DNA from 2 places in the Polaromonas sp. P2_G11 genome. Region 1 is predicted to be linked to the other one. Evidence: predicted binding sites of a transcription regulator. Region 1 holds the regulator's gene; the other holds the start of a gene.

Evidence for each region. The regulator LexA, encoded in region 1, represses DNA repair genes until DNA is damaged. The targets are predictions, from matches to a motif close to ACTGTATNNNNATACAGT.
Region 2: the regulator LexA is predicted to act here: its motif matches at 4,021-4,038, upstream of AC1DWQ_RS19395 (PA0069 family radical SAM protein).

What each region holds. Positions count from the first base shown of each region.
Region 1 is NZ_JBFUFE010000002.1:649,593-659,131, reverse strand. Features, by position in the region: gene adk (adenylate kinase) at 33-689, shown strand; gene AC1DWQ_RS09685 (asparaginase) at 792-1,748, opposite strand; gene lexA (transcriptional repressor LexA) at 1,889-2,593, shown strand; gene AC1DWQ_RS09675 (hypothetical protein) at 2,730-3,122, shown strand; gene AC1DWQ_RS09670 (D-2-hydroxyacid dehydrogenase family protein) at 3,269-4,276, shown strand; gene AC1DWQ_RS09665 (type IV pilus assembly protein FimV) at 4,346-6,481, opposite strand; gene AC1DWQ_RS09660 (3-hydroxyacyl-CoA dehydrogenase) at 6,538-8,058, shown strand; gene AC1DWQ_RS09655 (oxepin-CoA hydrolase, alternative type) at 8,219-8,998, shown strand; gene AC1DWQ_RS09650 (Crp/Fnr family transcriptional regulator) at 9,138-9,539, shown strand, end outside.
Region 2 is NZ_JBFUFE010000005.1:417,435-426,973, forward strand. Features, by position in the region: gene AC1DWQ_RS19375 (phosphoethanolamine transferase) at 1-617, shown strand, start outside; gene AC1DWQ_RS19380 (transporter substrate-binding domain-containing protein) at 749-1,543, shown strand; gene AC1DWQ_RS19385 (amino acid ABC transporter permease) at 1,650-2,318, shown strand; gene AC1DWQ_RS19390 (GNAT family N-acetyltransferase) at 2,339-2,779, opposite strand; gene AC1DWQ_RS19395 (PA0069 family radical SAM protein) at 2,869-3,966, opposite strand; gene AC1DWQ_RS19400 (hypothetical protein) at 4,114-4,380, shown strand; gene AC1DWQ_RS19405 (DOPA 4,5-dioxygenase family protein) at 4,452-4,799, shown strand; gene AC1DWQ_RS19410 (acyltransferase family protein) at 4,871-5,986, opposite strand; gene AC1DWQ_RS19415 (NAD(P)H-dependent flavin oxidoreductase) at 6,031-6,993, opposite strand; gene AC1DWQ_RS19420 (acyl-CoA dehydrogenase) at 7,091-8,881, opposite strand; gene AC1DWQ_RS19425 (hypothetical protein) at 9,006-9,539, opposite strand, start outside.

The DNA.
Region 1 (9,539 bases):
ACTTCAAGAATTCATAAAATCCGAGGACATCCATGAGACTGATTTTGTTGGGCGCGCCTGGCGCGGGCAAGGGGACGCAAGCGACCTTCATCTGCCAGAAGTACGGCATTCCCCAGATTTCCACCGGCGACATGCTTCGTGCGGCCGTCAAAGCCGGCACGCAGCTGGGCATTGAAGCCAAAAAAATCATGGACTCGGGTGCACTGGTCAGCGACGACCTGATCATCAATTTAGTCAAAGAGCGCATTGCCCAGCCCGACTGCGCCAAGGGCTTTCTGTTTGACGGCTTTCCGCGCACCATTCCGCAGGCGGACGCCATGAAGTCTGCCGGCGTCAAGCTGGACTACGTTCTTGAAATCGACGTCCCCTTCGACGCCATCATCGAGCGCATGAGCGGACGCCGTTCGCACCCCGCCTCAGGCCGCACCTACCACGTCAAGTTCAATCCGCCCAAGGTTGAAGGCAAAGACGATGTGACCGGCGAGCCGCTGATCCAGCGCGATGACGACAAGGAAGAAACTGTCCGCAAGCGCCTGGAGGTTTACAGCGCCCAGACCCGTCCGCTGGTTGAGTACTACTCCAGCTGGGCAAAGTCAGAGCCTGAACTGGCCCCGAAATACCGTGCCATCAGCGGCATGGGCGGTGTTGACGAGATCACCGCCCGGGCATTTAAGGCGCTGGCGGGTTGAACCGGCCTAACGCGAGTCCACTTGCCCCAAAAAAGCCGTCAGCCCGACGGCTTTTTTTATTCCGGCTTCCGGACCTGGTGGACTGCAATTGCAAGCGCGGCTTCAACTCTCCGCCAGCAACTCGAGCATCATCGCTATCCTCGCCTTCACGGGACTCAGCCCCTGCGAATCAGAAAACAGATCCCCCGGTGTGGGCAAGACCCGGCCATTGAAGCATCTTGTCGCACGGACGACCCGAACCCCCGCAGACCGCGCGCGAAGCAAGGCCGCCTCCAGCGCGTGGTGCAAGGTGCCATTACCCGTGGCAGCAACCACCAGCCCCTGGACACCCTGTGCCAGCAACGCGTCCACGATCGCACCACTGGCGCCGGCATGGTTCATGACAATCTCAACGCGCGGCCACTGGAGCGGAATCATGGAATTCGCTATTATTTTTATAGCTGCTTGCGCCCGTTCCACATGGGTTTCCGGCCAATTTCTCACTAACCTGAGGAATCCTTCCTCCACATAGCCAATCGGCCCCGCATCACCGGAGTCAAAAGCGTCAACCCTGTAGGTATGCACTTTCTGCACGTCCAGCGCGCTGTGGATGGTTCCGGCACACACCGCGACAACACCCATTGCCCCAGCATGACGCGCCACCGCCATGGCATCCAGCATGTTCTGGGGGCCGTCAGGCACCAGCGCAGTCGCCGGCCGCATGGCACAGGCCAGCACCACAGGTTTATCGGGGCGGCACACCGCATGAAGGAAATACGCCGTTTCTTCCAGCGTGTCCGTGCCGTGCGTGATGACAATGCCCTGCACGTCCGGCTGGGCCAGAAAGTGATTGACCCGACTGGCCAGCCGCACCCATACATCGAAGCTCATGTCCTTGCTGTCGACCTGCGCGACCTGCTCGGTCATCAAGGGGCCGAACCTGGCCAAAGGCGGGACCGCCGCCACAAGTTGCTCAACGCCCACCTGGGCAGCGGTATAGCCGATGTTGTCCGACGCACTCGCAGCCTGCCCGGCAATCGTGCCGCCGGTGCCCAGAATCACAATATTTTGAGGATGCATAAAACGTAAACTTGCAATCTTTTAAAAACTGGATGAAAATACAGTTACTGGATATTAAAACAGCTACGGCAACGTTGCGTACCCAAAGCCAGCAGGCAATACGCAAGCGGGCTGAAGCAGTGATTCAAGGAGCAACAGTGATGAGCACACTCGATAACTTTTCGCATTTTCCCTCTGAGGCTCCCAAGCTCACTGCGCGCCAGCAGCAAATTCTGGAATTGATCCAGAGCGCCATCGCGCGCACGGGCGCCCCGCCCACCCGTGCTGAAATCGCCGCTGAGCTTGGCTTTCGCTCTGCCAATGCCGCCGAGGAGCACTTGCAGGCGCTGGCCCGCAAAGGCGTCATCGAGCTGGTCAGCGGGACCTCACGCGGCATACGTTTGCGCAATGACGCCCTTCGCAGCCTGAACGAATCCAGAATCAAACAGTTTTCCCTGCCGTTGCAAAGCCTGGCCCAACTCGCCCTACCTCTGGTGGGGCGGGTTGCTGCTGGCAGCCCGATTCTCGCGCAGGAACATGTCGAGCAAACCTATTATTTTGAAAGCAGCCTGTTTCAGCGCCAGCCCGACTACCTGCTCAAGGTCCGCGGCATGAGCATGCGGGACGCAGGCATCATGGATGGCGACCTGCTGGCCGTCAAGCAATCCAAGGAAGCCAAGAATGGTCAAATTGTCGTGGCCCGGCTGGGTGATGAAGTGACCGTCAAGCGCTTTCGTCGCAACAAGCACCTGATCGAACTTCTGCCCGAAAACCCGGACTTTAAAACCATTGTGGTCGAGCCCGGCGAGCCTTTCGAACTGGAAGGCCTGGCCGTCGGCCTCATTCGCAACACGATGCTGATGTAGGCAGCTCACCTGGCCACGCACCAGGTGGCGGGCGTTTGGCCGTTGTGATGGCCAACACCCTGGTGTCGGGGCCTTCCTGGCAATTTGCCAGTTTGCAATCCTGCCTGTGTAAACCTCTCTCATACAGGAGTTCATCATGGGAATCATCAGTTTTTCACATTCACCAATGTCGTCAGTCCTGCTGGCACCCGTGCAGGCATTGGTGTCATTGTTTTTGCCGGCGCAGGGTATGACTGGGGCAAGCCGTTTTTCCGCGCCAGCCGGCGCACAGCCCAGATCTCACCAGCTTGCGCTACCCTTTGCTTCCGGCGATTTCGCGGCAATGCGCGGCCCGTCTGCCCGCGCCACTGGTGCTCTTGCCGTCCAACGCTCTGTCAAGGCGTCCCGACCCAGCCGGCTGCGAGTTGTCCGTGAGTTTGACTCCAATGTCGGCCCAGCGTGCGCTGGCCGCATGGTGATATCCGGCCGCATGGCCGACGTCTGCGCGGAACTTGAGCGCATGAGCCAGCGAGAAACCTCTTTGAGATAACTGGTACGGCAAGCATCCCACCAGAAGTTCAGCCCGGGCCTATGTGCTTTGCGGCGCCGTCTGGTGCGTTTCCTTGAGATACAAAATCCCCAGTCGGAAGTGACCCCGGCGGCAAGGAAGAAAAATCTTGCAGGCACAATATCGGCATGAATATTGTGATCCTCGACGACTATCAGGACGCGGTGCGGAAATTGAACTGCGCAGCCAAGCTGGAGGCCTACCCTGCCAAGGTCTATACCAACACCGTTAAAGGCATCGGCCAGCTGTCCGTCCGCCTCAAGGATGCCGATGTCATCGTCCTGATCCGGGAGAGAACCCAGCTCAACCGGCAAGTTATTGAAAAGCTGCCCAAACTCAAGCTGATTGCCCAGACAGGCCGTGTCGGAAGCCATATAGATGTCGCGGCTTGCACAGAACGCGGCATCGCGGTTGCCGAGGGCATTGGGTCTCCTACGGCACCCGCGGAGCTGACCTGGGCACTGGTAATGACCGCCATGCGCCGCATTCCGCACTATGTAGCCCACTTGAAGCATGGCGCCTGGCAGCAGGCAGGGCTCAAGTCAGCTTCGATGCCACCCAACTTCGGCATTGGCTCCGTCCTCAAGGGCAAGACATTGGGGGTATGGAGCTACGGGAAGATCGGGCAAATTGTGGCTGGCTACGGCAGGGCCTTTGGTATGCGTGTCGTGATATGGGGCCGCGACGCATCACTGGAGCGGGCACAGGCCGATGGCTTTGAAGTCGCGGCCAGCAAAGCCGAATTCTTTGAGCAAAGCGATGTACTGAGCCTTCACCTGCGGCTCAACGCAGAGACACGCGGTATCGTCACGCTGGAAGACCTGTCGCGCATGAAAACCACGTCCCTGCTGGTGAATACGTCAAGGGCGGAGCTGATCGAACCGGAAGCATTGATCGCCTCCCTCAATCGCGGGCGGCCCGGCCTGGCGGCCATCGATGTTTTTGAGTCGGAGCCCATCCTGCAAGGCCATGCGCTGCTCCGCCTGGAAAACTGCATTTGCACGCCGCATATTGGCTATGTTGAACAGGACAGCTATGAGCTGTACTTTGGCGCGGCGTTTGACAACGTCGTCAACTTCATCAAGGGCACGCCCACCAATATCGTCAACCCGGGGGCCTTGCAAGTACGGCGCTGATGTGACACGCGCAGCCTGATCAAGTGCGCGTAAACCCGGGATTCCCGGCGAGCCAGGCTCAAACTTCGCTCAAGTTTTCTGCGTCGGCCCCGAAGAATCCGGAAAGTCGAGGTCAAACTCGATGAGATTGTTGGCAGCGGATTGCGGCGGCTGCGCACCTGCATCGATTGATGGAAACGGGGCCAGGTCCGCCCCCTCGCCTGCACTCAAATCAATATCAAGACCAAGCCGGGGGGAAGCGGGAGGCTGTGTCGGGTCGGTTGCACCTGCCACGGCAGGAGATGGCAAGGGCGCCACGATCTGGAACCGGGCTGACAGTGGCTGGATGCTGGTAGGCCCAAAACCTGCAACGCCAGGGAGCGTGTCCGGCATGGTCGGAACCGAAGGTGCGTCCGACAACCTGACCGGTGCTTCGGCGTTGCCGGGCGGCCGGCTAACAATCCTTTTTGCGATAGAGTGGAGGAGCAACAGCTCGCGGTAGGCGGCCAGGCTGAAGACCTCTCCCCGCGAATCCGGTTTGCGGAATATGGACTCTTCAAGTACGTCGAGCACCTTGGGAGTTGGCCAGAGGGCCTCAATCCGCGAGAGGGCCTCCGTGTAATACTCCAGATCGTGCGTATCCGCCGCGTATTCGTCGAATGCCGGCACCTTGGCATTGAACATCTTGTTGAAGTCTGTGCGCAACGCGTCGTAATCCTCGCGGCGGCCCAAGCTGTGATAGAGGTCAAACAGGTCGAGATAGACGAGCGCGCTTGTTTCCACGTTGTCCATGATGTGGTGACGCAGAACATCTACCGCCTTGTCGGGCCGGCCGAGCGACAGGAAGAAATCGGCCTGTTGCTGCACATCAAACAGCTCTTCGGCATTCACAATCCGCGGCATGCTGCTGATACCGCTCAGGCTAGGCAGAAATTCCGAGGGGAATCTGGATTCGGCAACCCTTGGGCGCGCCACGGCGCTTGAAGCCGGCGTATTTTTCGGCGCCTCGAAAAATGGTTCGCTGGGATCGAAATCAACCAGCGAATCGGGCAAAGGCCCGGCGCTCACCGATTCAGCTTCTGAGGCCCTGCGCAAGAAGGCTTTCCCGGTGTTACCCGTACCTTCAGTCACATAAGGCGCGCTGTCTTCGGCAAACCCTTTGCCCCACCAGGATCCCCGGCTGACACGGCTTTGCTGTCGGCTACGTATCCATAGTGCCAGGATCGCAAGAAGGGAGGCGGCCAGCAAGGCGTAAAGGGCGTATACGAGCCAGTTGTTATAGCGTTCACCGCGCGCCTGCTCAAGCTGGCCGCGCATTTCCATCACGGCTTTTTCGGTTTTCTGGCTTCGCGCGAGCATGCCGGCAACATCGGCTTCCAGGGATTTCAGGCGCTGGCTGTCGCGCACCATGTCTTGCGGCTGTGCATTAAGCGCCTGCCACAGTGCGGCGGCGGCAGCGCGCTGCTGGGCGTCTGTTGAGGGCTCCGTCAGCAGCTCCGGCGAAGACCGGAGCACAGGGTCGCGCTCGGCCGCCAGGTCAATGGGGTCAAGTTTCAGGCGAGAACGGAGCTTGCCCGCTGGCCCGGATGCGGACTTGCCAGCCCCGCGAACAGCAGGCGTTGCCTGCAGCAACCCAACTGAGGTAGCCGATCGCAATTCACTGCCTCCGACAGGCGGGACTTTTCCGGACCTCGCTCTTGGGGCTTTTCCCGGGCTGGAGGGCGCGGAGCCTGCCTGTGCCTTTGCGGCGTTACCGCCGGCGCCAGCAACTCCAGGCATCTGCGCCACCAGAGGCGCAGTCGCAACGGCTTCTCCGCCGACAACGGGAACCGGGCTGGTGTTTTCTCCGGCCACTTCCGCCAGCAGCACATACTTGCGCGTGTTTTTCTGCAGGCATCCTTCACGCACATAGAGTGTCACGACCGGCTCATCGACGCCGGAGCTTGTGCGGATGCGGATCAGCGCTTCACCGGAAGCGCCTTGCGACGTGATGACACGTACCTTGTCCTGGGCAACCTGGCTGTCGCCAAAAAACACATCTGCCGCCACACAGACTGCAGACAACCCTTCCGTGCCGTCCAGGTGCGCCGACAGGGTGACATCAAGGGGGCGTCCGACAAGGGTGGCGCCGCGCATGCGCCCCAGCGACAAGGCCACGCTGTGGACGGCAACGCCCATCAGCAGAACGCCAAGGAGATATTTGACAGGCTTCTTGGCAAGTTTCATGGGGTGGGCAATTTTGACACGGTACCCTGCCAAATACGGTCAGCCATAATTCAGGCATGGAAGTAAATTACACGAATGTGGGAATAGTTGGCACCGGCGCCATGGGGCGCGGCATTGCGCAGATCGCCGTGCAGGCCGGCAGCACCGTCAGGCTGATGGACGCGCAGGCAGGCGCCGCGGAAAAAGCGCGCGAAGCCATCTGTGCCCAATGGGACAAGCTCGTTGAAAAAGGCCGCATCGACGCAGCCGCGGCAGCCGGGCACAAAGACCGGCTTGTGCTGGCCGCCACCCTCACCGACCTGGCGGCCTGCGACCTCATCATCGAAGCCATCGTGGAGCGGCTGGAGGTCAAGAAAGCCCTGTTCGCCGAACTCGAGACACTGGTACCTGTGCACACCATTCTGGCCAGCAATACCTCCTCGCTTTCTGTAACGGCCATCGCCGCAGACCTGAAGCACCCCGAACGCCTTGCCGGTTACCATTTCTTCAATCCCGTTCCACTGATGAAAGTGGTGGAGGTCATCGCCGGCCTGAAGACCAGTCCCGCTGTGTGCGAAGGCCTGAGCCAATACGCCCGGCAAATGGGCCACACACCCGTGCAGGCCCAAGACACGCCCGGCTTCATCGTCAACCACGCCGGCCGAGGCTACGGCACCGAAGCGCTGCGCATCGTCAGCGAAGGCGTCGCCGACTTCGCCACCATAGACCGCATCCTGCGCGACCAGGCCGGCTTCAAGCTGGGTCCTTTCGAGCTGATGGACTTGACCGGGCTCGACGTCTCCCATCCCGTGATGGAGTCAATCTACCACCAGTACTACCAAGAAGCCCGCTACCGCCCCAATGTGATCACGGCGCAGCGCCTGGCCGGCGGAGTGCTGGGCCGCAAGACCGGTGAAGGCTTTTACCGCTACACCGACGGCACCATGCAAGTTCCGCCCGAGCAGGCCGTCCCTGGTGTGACCGAACTTCCGCCGGTGTGGGTGTCGCCGCGTGCTTCGCGCCGCTCGGAGCTGTTGCAACTGCTCAAAAACCTGGGCGCCAAAATTGAGACCGGCGCCTCCGCATCGCCGCAGGCCCTGATGCTGGTGGCGCCCCTTGGCTTTGACATCACCACCGTCGCCGTCGTGGAGCGGCTGGACCCGGCCCGCACCGTGGGCATCGACATGCTGATCGACGACGCAGCCACCAAGCGGCGCGTACTGGCGACCAACCCGGCCACCCGTACCGACATGCGCGACGCCGCCCATGCCCTCTTCGCCCGCGACGGCAAAGCGGTCAGCGTGATCCGCGACAGCGGCGGCTTTGTCACCCAGCGCGTGGTGGCCACCATCGTCAACATCGCCAGCGACATTTGCCAGCAAGGCATTTGCAGCCCGAAAGACCTTGAGACGGCTGTGACGCTGGGCCTCGGTTACCCCTTGGGCCCGCTGGCCATGGGTGACCGCTACGGCCCCACCAATGTGCTGGAAGTGTTGTTCAACATGCAGACCGTTTACGGCGACCAACGCTACCGCCCTTCCCCCTGGCTGCGGCGGCGCGGCGCCATCGGCCTTAGCCTGTTACACCAGGAGGAATAACACCCCCTTCGGATGCTCACTTCGTGTAGCACCTTCCCCCCTCGAGGGGGCGGCGCCTGCGGCCTGGCGAAGCCAGTTCCGCGGCCCCCACTGGCAAGGGGATCTGTACGGGGACTTGGTCCCTGCCTATTTCTTATTTCGATGCATTGGAAAAACTAGCATGGCAGGCGCAATCAAAGGTACGAGCGAGGGTCAGACCCTTATCCTGACGATCAGCAACCCCGAGTTCAAGAACGCGCTCGGCCCCGATATTTACGCTGCGGGCATTGAGGCGCTAAATGCTGCTGAAAACAACCCAGACATCCGCAGCGTGGTGATCACCGGCGAAGGTGCCATGTTTTGCGCTGGGGGCAACCTGCAGCGACTGGAAGCCAACCGCCGCGAGGCGCCGGAGGTGCAAGCCCAGAGCATTGAAGGCCTGCACAACTGGATCGACTCGATCCGGACTTATCCCAAGCCGGTGATCGCCGCCGTGGAAGGTGCTGCCGCCGGCGCGGGTTTTTCACTGGCGCTGGCCTGCGACTTCGTCGTTGCAGCGGATAACGCTGTGTTCGTGATGTCTTACAGCACCGTGGCACTCTCACCCGACGGTGGCGGCAGCTGGGTCCTGGCGCGCGCCTTGCCGCGTGCGCTGGCCAGCGAATTGCTGATGGCCGGCGAACGCATAGGCGCGCGCCGACTGCACGATTTTGGCCTGGTGAACCGCGTTGCGGCCCCGGGTGAGGCCTTGGCCCAAGCGCTTGAACTGGCCGAAAACCTGAATGCGCGCGCGCCCAATGCGCTGGCCAGCATCAAGGAACTCATCAACGACGCAGCCGGCAGCACGCTGACCGAGCAGCTCACCCACGAACGTGATCACTTCGTGCGCAACCTGCACGACGCCAACGCGGGTGAAGGCATAGACGCCTTCCTGAACAAGCGCACGCCGCACTACCGCTAGGCGGCAGGCAGCCAGTCGCGGGCTGCCCAACCGACAATCCAGGCCTCCGGCCGGGCGACACCCATGCGACAGCCCACTGGCGCCGGGCGGGTCCCTCAAGCGACAATGGTCGTCTTGTTAGTCACTCAAAAGACAGACCATGGACGATCCCATTCTTACGATAGAGGAACGAGAGGCCATTAACAATGGCCGCTGGTTTTCATCCCTGTCCCCATCCCTGAGGCACGACATACTCCGATGCGCCTACGTCAAACGCTACAAAGACGGCGAACTCATCAGCGCGCGCGGCGACGTGCCCGAGGAATGGATCTCTTGCGCACGTGGGGCCATTCGTGTCAGCTCGACCTCGATTTCGGGCAAGCAGGTCACGCTGACCTATGTGGAGCCCGGCCTTTGGGTCGGCGATGTGGCGATCTTCGACGGAGAGCGGCGTACCCACGACTCCTATGCCCATGGCGAGACCACCTTGCTGTGTGTCTCGCGCGCCGATCTGCGCAAGATCCTGAGCCAGCATGTCGAACTCTACGAGGCCCTGTTGCGC
Region 2 (9,539 bases), on a different contig from region 1:
AAGTACCAGGCCTGTGCGACAGCGGCGAATGTTTTGATGAAGTGATGTTGCACGGCATTGATGAACGCATTGCCGCACTGCCCGCCGAGCGCCGCGCCAAAGGCGTGGTGGTGGTAATGCACCAGATGGGCGGCCACGGCCCGGCATATTACAAGCGTTCGCCGCAAGCCGTCAAAAAATTCCTGCCCGAGTGCACCGACAATGCGCTGCAAAGCTGCAGCCGCGAAGGCCTGCTCAATGCCTATGACAACAGCATCGTCTACACCGACAAATTGCTGGCGTCTTCCATCCAGTGGCTCAAGGCGCAAGAGGCGCGCAGCGCGCCCGCCCTGCTCTACCTGGCCGACCACGGCGAGTCCTTGGGCGAGAACAACCTCTACCTGCACGGCATGCCCTGGGGCATTGCGCCCGAGGTGCAAAAGCGCGTGCCCTGGATCACCTGGCTCTCACCCGAATTTGAGCAGCGCAACAAGCTGACCACCGCGTGCCTCAGGCAACAGCTGGATGCACCGGTGAGCCACGACAACTACTTTCACTCGGTGCTCGGCCTGATGAATGTGCAGACCAGCATCTACAAGCCCGCGCTCGACATCTACGCCCACTGCGCCAAGCCCTGAGTTCACGCGCAGCGTCCGCGAAGCATCCGGATTCGCCGTAGGGCTTTTGCTGCCGCGCATGCACCAAAGTGGTGGCAGATTTAATATTCGATATTCATCTCAATAACAATTCTCTTATGCAAAGGTTGAATATGAATATTCGCAAAGCCGCCGCCTCCACCATCGTCTCCACACTCCTTTTGACGCTCGCACTGAGCGCCAGCGCAGCCGACCTGCTCGACACCGTCAAGCAGCGCGGCACCCTCAAAGTGGCGCTCGAAGGCACCTACCCGCCCTTCAACTACAAGGAAGGCGGCCAGCTCGCCGGCTTTGAAGTGGAACTGGCCAATGCCCTGGCGCAAAAGCTGGGCGTGAAAGCCGAGTTTTCCACCAGCGAATGGAGTGCCATCCTGGCAGGCCTTCAGGCCGGCAAGTACGACGTGGTGATCAACCAGGTGGGCATCACCGACAAGCGCAAGGAGACCTTTGATTTCTCCGAGCCCTACACCATCTCCGCCCCGCAGCTGATCATCCGCAAGGACGAAAAGCGCGAGTTCAAGACGCTGGCCGACCTCAAGGGCAAAAAGCTCGGCCTGGGCCAGGGCACCAACTACGCCGACATCGCCAAAAAAGTGGGCGGCATCGACGTGAAGACCTACCCCGGCGCGCAAGAGTATTTGCAGGATCTGGCACTGGGCCGCATCGACGCCGCGCTCAACGACAGCCTGCTCATCCCCTACATCGTCAAGCAGACCAAGCTGCCTCTCAAGCCCGGTGCGCCCGTGGGTGACCTTGAAAAATCCGGCATTCCTTTTGTGAAGAACAACCCGAAGTTCAAGGCCGCCATCGACAAGGCGCTGGCAGACCTGCAAGCCGACGGCAGCTTCGCGAAGATCTCCACCAAGTGGTTTGACCGCGACGTGAGCAAGCCGCCCGTTGCCAAATAAACGGCACAAGCGAAGTAATATCCGATCAGCCGCGCGCCGCCTTTTCTGGGCCGGCGCCTGAAACAACCCCGGCTCTGCGCCGGGGTTTTTATTTGTGGAGACCTATATGGACCTGACAGGCTTGACCCAGTTGCTGCGCGACGCTTTGCCGCTGATGCTCAAGGGCGCGGCGTGGACGCTGCTGCTGGCGGTGGCGTCTGTTTTCTTCGGCGCCATCATCGGCACCGTGGTAGCCGTCACGCGGCTGGCCAAGGTGCCGGTACTTTCGCAGCTGGCAACGCTGTATGTCAGCTGCATGCGCGGCACGCCGCTGCTGGTGCAGCTCTTCGTCATTTATTTCGGCCTGCCCAGCATCGGCATCCAGTTCGACCCGATCAGCGCGGGCATTCTGGGCCTGAGCCTGAACGTGGGCGCCTACCTGTCGGAAACCATCCGCGGCGCGATCAACGGTGTGGAACACGGCCAATGGAATGCAGCCCGCAGCCTGGGCCTGACGCAAGCGCAAACGCTGCGCTATGTGATCGGCCCGCAGGCCCTGCGCCTGGCAGTGCCCAGCCTGTCGAACAGCCTGATCAGCCTGATCAAGGACACCTCGCTCGTCTCGGTGATTGCCGTGGGCGAGCTGATGCTGGCGACCAAGGAAGTGATTGCCACTACCTTCCAGCCCTTTCCGCTGTACCTGGCGGCTGCGGGTATTTACTGGGCGATGAGTGCCTCGTTTGAAACGCTGCAGAAGAAGCTCGAAGTGCGCCTCAACCGCAGCTATCTGCGCTAGCGAAGCGCCGGGCACCAGAATCAGGTGTCGCTGATCAAACCACTCTGAATCGCCTGCTCGGTATTCGCAAAAATCGCCATCGCGGTCAGCATGCGCCGAAAGCCGAGCTTGCGGTAAAACGGCTCTTTGCCGGCGACCGCGTACAGGATGATTTTTTTGTGGCCACTGGAAAGCTTCACCAGCGCCGCAACCATGTCCTTGCCCATACCTGATCCCTGCCGGTCCGGCGCTACCGCGATGTCGCAGATGTAGGAGCAGTCCCTGCCATCCGCTACCGCACGGCCCGCAGCGATCAGCTTGCCGGCGTCATACACAAAACACTTGAACATGCTGTTGGAGAAAACAATCTGCAGATCCGCAGGCTTCTTGTCGCCCAAGGGGGCAACGCGGTAAAGATTCGACAGCTCTTCCCAGTCCGCGTCGGCCATGCCTTCCGATGAAAACTTCCACTCGAGGGCCAAGATGAACTCCTTTTATTTTCAAACAGCATGAGGCGTGACGCACACCATTTTTGGACTATAGCCCTCGCATCGAACTGACGCATGACCCCTCAGAACAGCCTGCCCTGCCCCTCGGCGCCCGCCGCGTCCGGCGGCCGGAACTGGCTCATGTCCAGCTCAATGCGCTGCCGGTTAAAGCCGATCCGGTTGCAGGCTTTCTCAAAGCGCTGCTTGATGAGCTCGGCCCACAGGCCGTGACCTTTCATGCGCGTGGCGAAGTCGCTGTCGTAGTCCTTGCCGCCGCGCATTTCGTGGATGCGCGCCATGATGCGCGCGGCGCGCTGCGGGTAGTGCAGCTCCAGCCATTCCTTGAAAATGGGCGCCACTTCCCAGGGCAAGCGGATCACGGTGTAGAACGCGCTGCGTGCACCGGCCTCCCAGGCCGCCTCCAGCACATGCTCCATGTCCTCGTTCACAAACGGGATTTGCGGCGCCACGCTCACGCCGACCGGCACGCCGTGCTCTGCCAGCGTGCGGATGGTGCGCAGGCGCCGGTGCGGTGCGGCCGCGCGCGGCTCGAGCTTGCGCGCGAGTTCGCCGTCGAGCGTGGTGATGGTCACGTAGGCGGCGGCCAGCTTGTCAGCGGCCAGCGGCGCCAGCAAGTCGAGGTCGCGCTCCACGCCGCTGGATTTGGTGATCAAAGAGAACGGGTGCCGCACTTCCTGCATCACCTCAATGATGCTGCGCGTCAGTCGCAGCTCGCGCTCGGCGGGCTGGTAGCAGTCGGTGGCCGAGCCGATATTGAGCAGCTTGGGAACATAGCTGCGTTTGCGCAGGTCGGCGCGCAACACCTCGGCAATGTTGCGCTTGGCGATGATCTTCGTTTCAAAATCAAGCCCTGGCGAAAGATTGAGGTAGCTGTGTGTGGGCCGCGCATAACAGTACACACAGCCATGCTCGCAGCCCCGGTAGGGATTGATGCTGTAGTCAAAAAAGATATCGGGCGAATCGTTGCCGACAATCGCGCTGCGGGCGTCTTCCATCGTGACCGTGGTTTCGATCCGGGGCGCCTCGCTGGAGACACCTTCTTCCAGCGTACCCCAGCCGTCGTCCCATGCGTTGCGCACGTCTTTCTCAAACCGGTGCGGCATGCGTGTAGCAGTGCCCCGGCCCTTGATGGCATGGAGGGGAATGACGGCGTCGGACATAGGGCAACAAGATTCGGTGGAAGGTAGCGGTGCCCGGCAGGGCCGCAGAAAAATACTGTATATAAATACAGTATATTCAAACAAAAACCCTTTGGCAAATGTCTGCAGCAGTGCTCGCAATAATGGGTTTAAAGCAGGAGACATCCCATGGCACACGTACTGGCAAAACTCACCGGCGCGCCGCTGGCCGCCGTCAAACAGCAGCTGGAAAAAGATGCGGATGAACATGCGAAGCAAGGCATGTATCTGAAGTATCTCTGGCAAAACGCGGAAGACGCAGCAGAGGTGTTTTTTCTGTTTCAGGTGAAAGACCTGGCACATTGCCAGCAGCGCATGAAGCAGACGCATGCAAAAGTCCGCGAAGAAAACCCCGATGTACCGCTACCGACCCTGACGTTTCTGGAGGATGCCTGAGGCCTCATCCAATGCGTGATGGATACGCCCCTTTTCCATTTTCCCTTCCCTCTCCTCCCTTCCGTTTCACCATGATCCAGCGACCTGAAAACCTTTATGCCCGCTATCACGCCCACGTGTATTTCGGGCCCGGCACCGTTGAGCAGGCACGTGCCCTGTGCGAAAAAGCTGGCGCGCTTTTCGGGATTGCCGTGGGGCGTGTGCATGAACGCGAGGTGGGGCCGCACCCGCGCTGGAGTTGCCAGCTGGCATTTGACCGCGCGGCGTTCGGCAGCGTCATTCCCTGGCTCGAAGAACACCGCGACGGACTGGATGTGTTTGTGCACGGGCTCACCGGCGATGACCTTGCCGACCACACCACGCATGCCTCATGGCTGGGTGAGCCTGCCGTGTTGAAGCTGGAGATGTTCAGGCGGTGAGCCCGGCTCCAGTTGAATGCTATTAATTCAATAGCAAGTTGCGCTCGTCCAGAAAGGCGAGGAGCTGCTTTTTAACGCAAATAAAAGCGACTCAACCAGCGCGGCCGCAAAGGAATCGGTCGCGATTCCACCGACTGGTACAGCACCCAGCCCGCCAGCAGCGACAGCAGGAAGGCCGTCAACAGGCCCAACACGTTTGCCGCAAGCTGCGTGGGCCAGAAATGGCTCACGATGGCATTGACCAGCAGGCACACAGGGAAGTGGATGAGGAACACGGAATAGGACATCTGGCCCAGCTGCACCAGACGGCGCTGCTGCAACCATTGCACCGGCCAGGCCTGCGGCTGCAGCACCGCCAGCCAGGCCAGACCGAAGGCGGTAACGAGCGCCACCACCAGGCGCCCCCGGAAATCAAGCGCCAGGGCCAGCCCACCCATGACCGCCAGGGTCACGAGCCAGAAGCTGCGCCGCGCGCCGAGACGGTTTGCGGCCCAGAAGGCCAGCATCCCCAGGGCATAGGAGCCGCAAAAATAGAGGGCGGTGACATCAAAGGCCGGCAAGCGGTTGAAAAACAGGAGCGAGGCCAAGGCGACCATCAGAATGAGGCTGACGCCGAGCGGGGCCGAAACCGAAGTGGTGTGTGTTGCGTCGCCGTCATGCGGCTGAAACTGGAACCGCCGGGCAAAGGCAAAAATGAGAACCGCCATGGCGTAGAGCTGGAAGTCGATGGCCACGTACCAGACACCAGCAGAAAGCGCGTCCTGCCCGAGCAGGTCCTGCAGCAGCAGGACATGGGCCAGCAGCTGGTGCACCGTGGGAGCATCCGGCACGGAATGGTGCGCGAACCAGGGCCTGACCAGCGCAGCCACCAGCATGCTCACGGCCAGCGCCACAAGATAGGGTTTGACGAGCCGCCAGTAGCGGCGAAAAATCAGGGAGCCAGGTGCACCGAACACGGCCACACCTTGCGGCGCAAGCGAGGCCGCCGCCAGAAAACCACTCACGACGAGGAACACCTGCACGGCCATGCGGCCGTAGTCGTAAAGCCAGTCCATCGGGGCCGGTGCAAACGGGTGCACCACATCCGACATCGGGCCATAAAAGGCCAGGTGATGCAAAACGATCATGACGCAGGCCAGCCCTTTGAGGGCATCCATGCCGGGAAAGCGTCGGGTTGCGGTGGTCAAGGCGGGTGTTTCAGGCGCAGCGCTGCTCTGGGTACCGATGACGCTTAAGCGCAGACCCGCTGGCGTGCCAGCTCGTACTCGCGCCTGAGCTGGTCCACAAAGGCCGCGGCGCTTTGGACCTTGCTGACAGACCCAATGCCCTGCCCGCAGCCCCAGATGTCTTTCCAGGCCTTGGACTTGCTGCCTTCGCCGCCGCCAAAGTTCATGGTCTTGACGTCGCCTTCGGGAAGGTTCTCAGGGTCCATGCCGGCTGCGCGAATCGACGGCGCGAGGTAGTTGCCGTGCACACCGGTGAAGAGGCTGCTGTAAACGATGTCGTCGGAATTTCCGTCAACGATGGCCTGCTTGTAGGCGTCGGCTGCGCGCGCTTCGTCCGTGGCGATGAAGGCCGAACCGATGTAGGCGAAGTCGGCGCCCATGGCCTGCGCGGCCAGCACCGCGCCGCCGGTAGAGATGGCGCCCGACAGCGCCAGGGGGCCGTCAAACCACTGGCGGATTTCCTGGATCAGCGCGAACGGGCTCTTCACGCCTGCGTGGCCGCCCGCACCGGCGGCCACGGCCACCAGGCCGTCGGCGCCCTTTTCAATCGCCTTGCGTGCGAATTTGTTGTTGATGATGTCGTGCAGCACCACGCCGCCGTAGCTGTGGGCGGCAGCGTTGATGTCTTCGCGCGCACCCAGGCTGGTGATGTAGATGGGCACCTTGTACTTCACGCACATTTCCATGTCGTGCTCCAGGCGGTCGTTGGACTTGTGCACGATCTGGTTGATGGCAAAAGGCGCCGCCGGCTTGTCGGGGTTGGCCTTGTTGTGGGCTGCCAGTGCCTCGGTGATCTCGGCCAGCCACTCATCGAGCTGCGATGCAGGCCGTGCGTTGAGCGCGGGCATGGCGCCCACCACGCCGGCTTTGCACTGCGCGATGACCAGCTTGGGATTGCTGATGATGAAGAGCGGCGAACCGATGATGGGCAAAGGCAGCTTGTTCAATGCGCCGGGCAGTCTGGACATGGTGGCTCCGTTATTATTCTGAATTCAAGAAAAACATGCTACAACCCTTTACTGACGGGCGCAAGCAGCTATCAAATAAATAGCAGCGTGTACAGGATCAGAACGCATCCAGCGCCAGCGCCGTGACGCTGTCTGCACCGTCGACAATGCTGTCGCGCACGCCGGGCACCTTGGTCAGCAGGTGGTCAGCATAAAAACGCGCGGTGGTGATCTTGGCCTGCATGAAGGCAACATCAACGCCCTGCGCGATTTGCTCTTGCGCCACCAGCAGCGAACGCGCCATCTGCCAGCCGGCCACCACGTTGCCCGCGAGCATGAGGTAAGGCACGCTGCCGGCAAACACGGCGTTGGGACTGGCTTTGGTGTTGCCGGCCACGAAATCCACCACATCGATGAATGCCAGGCGCGCGGCCTTCAGGCGCTTGGCCACGGCCAGCGCGTCGGCGCTGCCCTGCCTGAGCAATTCGCTTTCGGTTTTTTCGATCTGCGCTGCAATCGCCTTGGCCGTCTGGCCGCCATCGCGCGAAGTCTTGCGGCCAATCAGGTCGTTGGCCTGGATCGCGGTCGTGCCTTCATAGATCGTCAGAATCTTGGCGTCGCGGTAGTACTGGGCCGCGCCGGTTTCTTCAATAAAGCCCATGCCGCCGTGCACCTGCACACCCAGCGAAGTCACTTCCAGGCTCATCTCGGTGCTGTAGCCCTTGACCAGCGGCACCATGAATTCGTAAAACGCCTGGTTCTGTTTGCGCACGTCCGCATCGGGGTGGTGATGCGTTGCGTCGTACGCCGCAGCAGCGACAGAAGCCATGGCGCGACAGCCTTCGATGTAGGCGCGCATGGTCATCAGCATGCGCTTGACGTCCGGGTGATGGATGATGGGCGCGCTGGCCTTGATGGAACCGTCAACCGGTCGGCTTTGCACGCGGTCTTTGGAAAATTCCACAGCTTTCTGGTAGGCGCGTTCGGCAATCGCGATGCCTTGCATGCCGACCGCGTAGCGCGCCGAGTTCATCATGATGAACATGTACTCAAGGCCGCGGTTTTCTTCACCGACGATGTAGCCCACGGCGCCGCCATGGTCGCCGTACTGCAGCACGGCAGTGGGCGATGCTTTGATGCCCATCTTGTGCTCGATGCTCACGCAATGCACGTCGTTGCGCGCGCCCAGGGCGCCGTCTTTGCCGACCATGAACTTGGGCACGACAAAGAGGCTGATGCCCTTGACACCCTCGGGTGCGCCGGTGACGCGCGCCAGCACCAGGTGCACGATGTTCTCGGCCATGTCGTGCTCACCATAGGTGATGAAGATCTTGGTACCGAACACCTTGTACGTGCCGTCGGGCTGCGGCTCGGCTCGGCTGCGCACCATGGCGAGGTCCGAACCAGCTTGCGGCTCGGTCAGGTTCATGGTGCCAGTCCATTGGCCGCTCACCAGCTTTTCAAGATAGACCGCCTTGAGGTCGTCGGAGCCGGCCGTGAGCAGGGCTTCAATGGCGCCGTCGCTGAGCAGCGGGCACAGCGCAAAACTCATGTTGGCGGAGTTGAGCATTTCACCGCAGGCCGCACCTATGGTTTTGGGCAAACCCTGGCCGCCAAAATCAGCCGGGTGCTGCAGGCCTTGCCAGCCGCCTTCGACGTATTGGCGGAAGGCCTCCTTGAAGCCTGGCGTGGTGGTGACTTCGCCGGATTGAAAGCTCGACGGATTGATGTCACCGTCACGGTTGAGCGGAGCCAGCACGCCCTCGTTGAACTTGGCGCATTCCTCGAGCACCGCTTGCGCGGTGTCGAAGCCGGCTTCTTCAAAGCCGGGGATTTGCGCGATCTGTTCGATGTTGGCCAGATGTTTGATGTCAAACAGCATGTCCTTGAGGGGGGCTTTGTATGTCATGTTTTGTCTCCGAAAATTAACTTATTGCGCGGCGAAGGCCATTAAAAGCTGTGCCACAGTGGTCTGCTGGTTTGGCCTGTGCCAGGCGTAGCCGGGGCCGCTTGCCACACGGCCTCTCGCGAATCTAGGGCGAGAAATCACGAACTGGAGGTTCCACCAGTTTTTCGGATTTCCGCACGACATAACCGTTGTCCATCAAGGCATTGAGCCAGCCCGCCGCCATCAAGTCCACATGACCCGAGTCCGGGGCCGAAGCGTAAAACGCATCCTGAAACTCCAGCATGGGCACGAGCTTCTTGCTGTACAGCGTCACGCGGTAGCGGGTAGAACCCCTGCGGGCTTCATGGCCCTGGGAGGTAACGGTAGAGCCCATCGGAACAAACAGCAGCGTGTTGTAACCCTGGCCGGACCATTCGCCCAGCACGCCCCTGATATTGGAACGCTGACCGAACGTACCCGCGTACTTTGCGGGAACACCGTTGAGCTGCATGAACTCTGCGGCATGCCCAACACTTTGGTTCATCAAGCGGTTGTCGAGTACACCCGAGAGCCTGTAGCCTTTGACCAGATCCGGGTTCTGGTTGGCCCACTCGGGGGTCACAAAAATCAGGGCCAAAGACGTCACAGGCTCCTTGATTTCCGACTTGACGCTGACCTG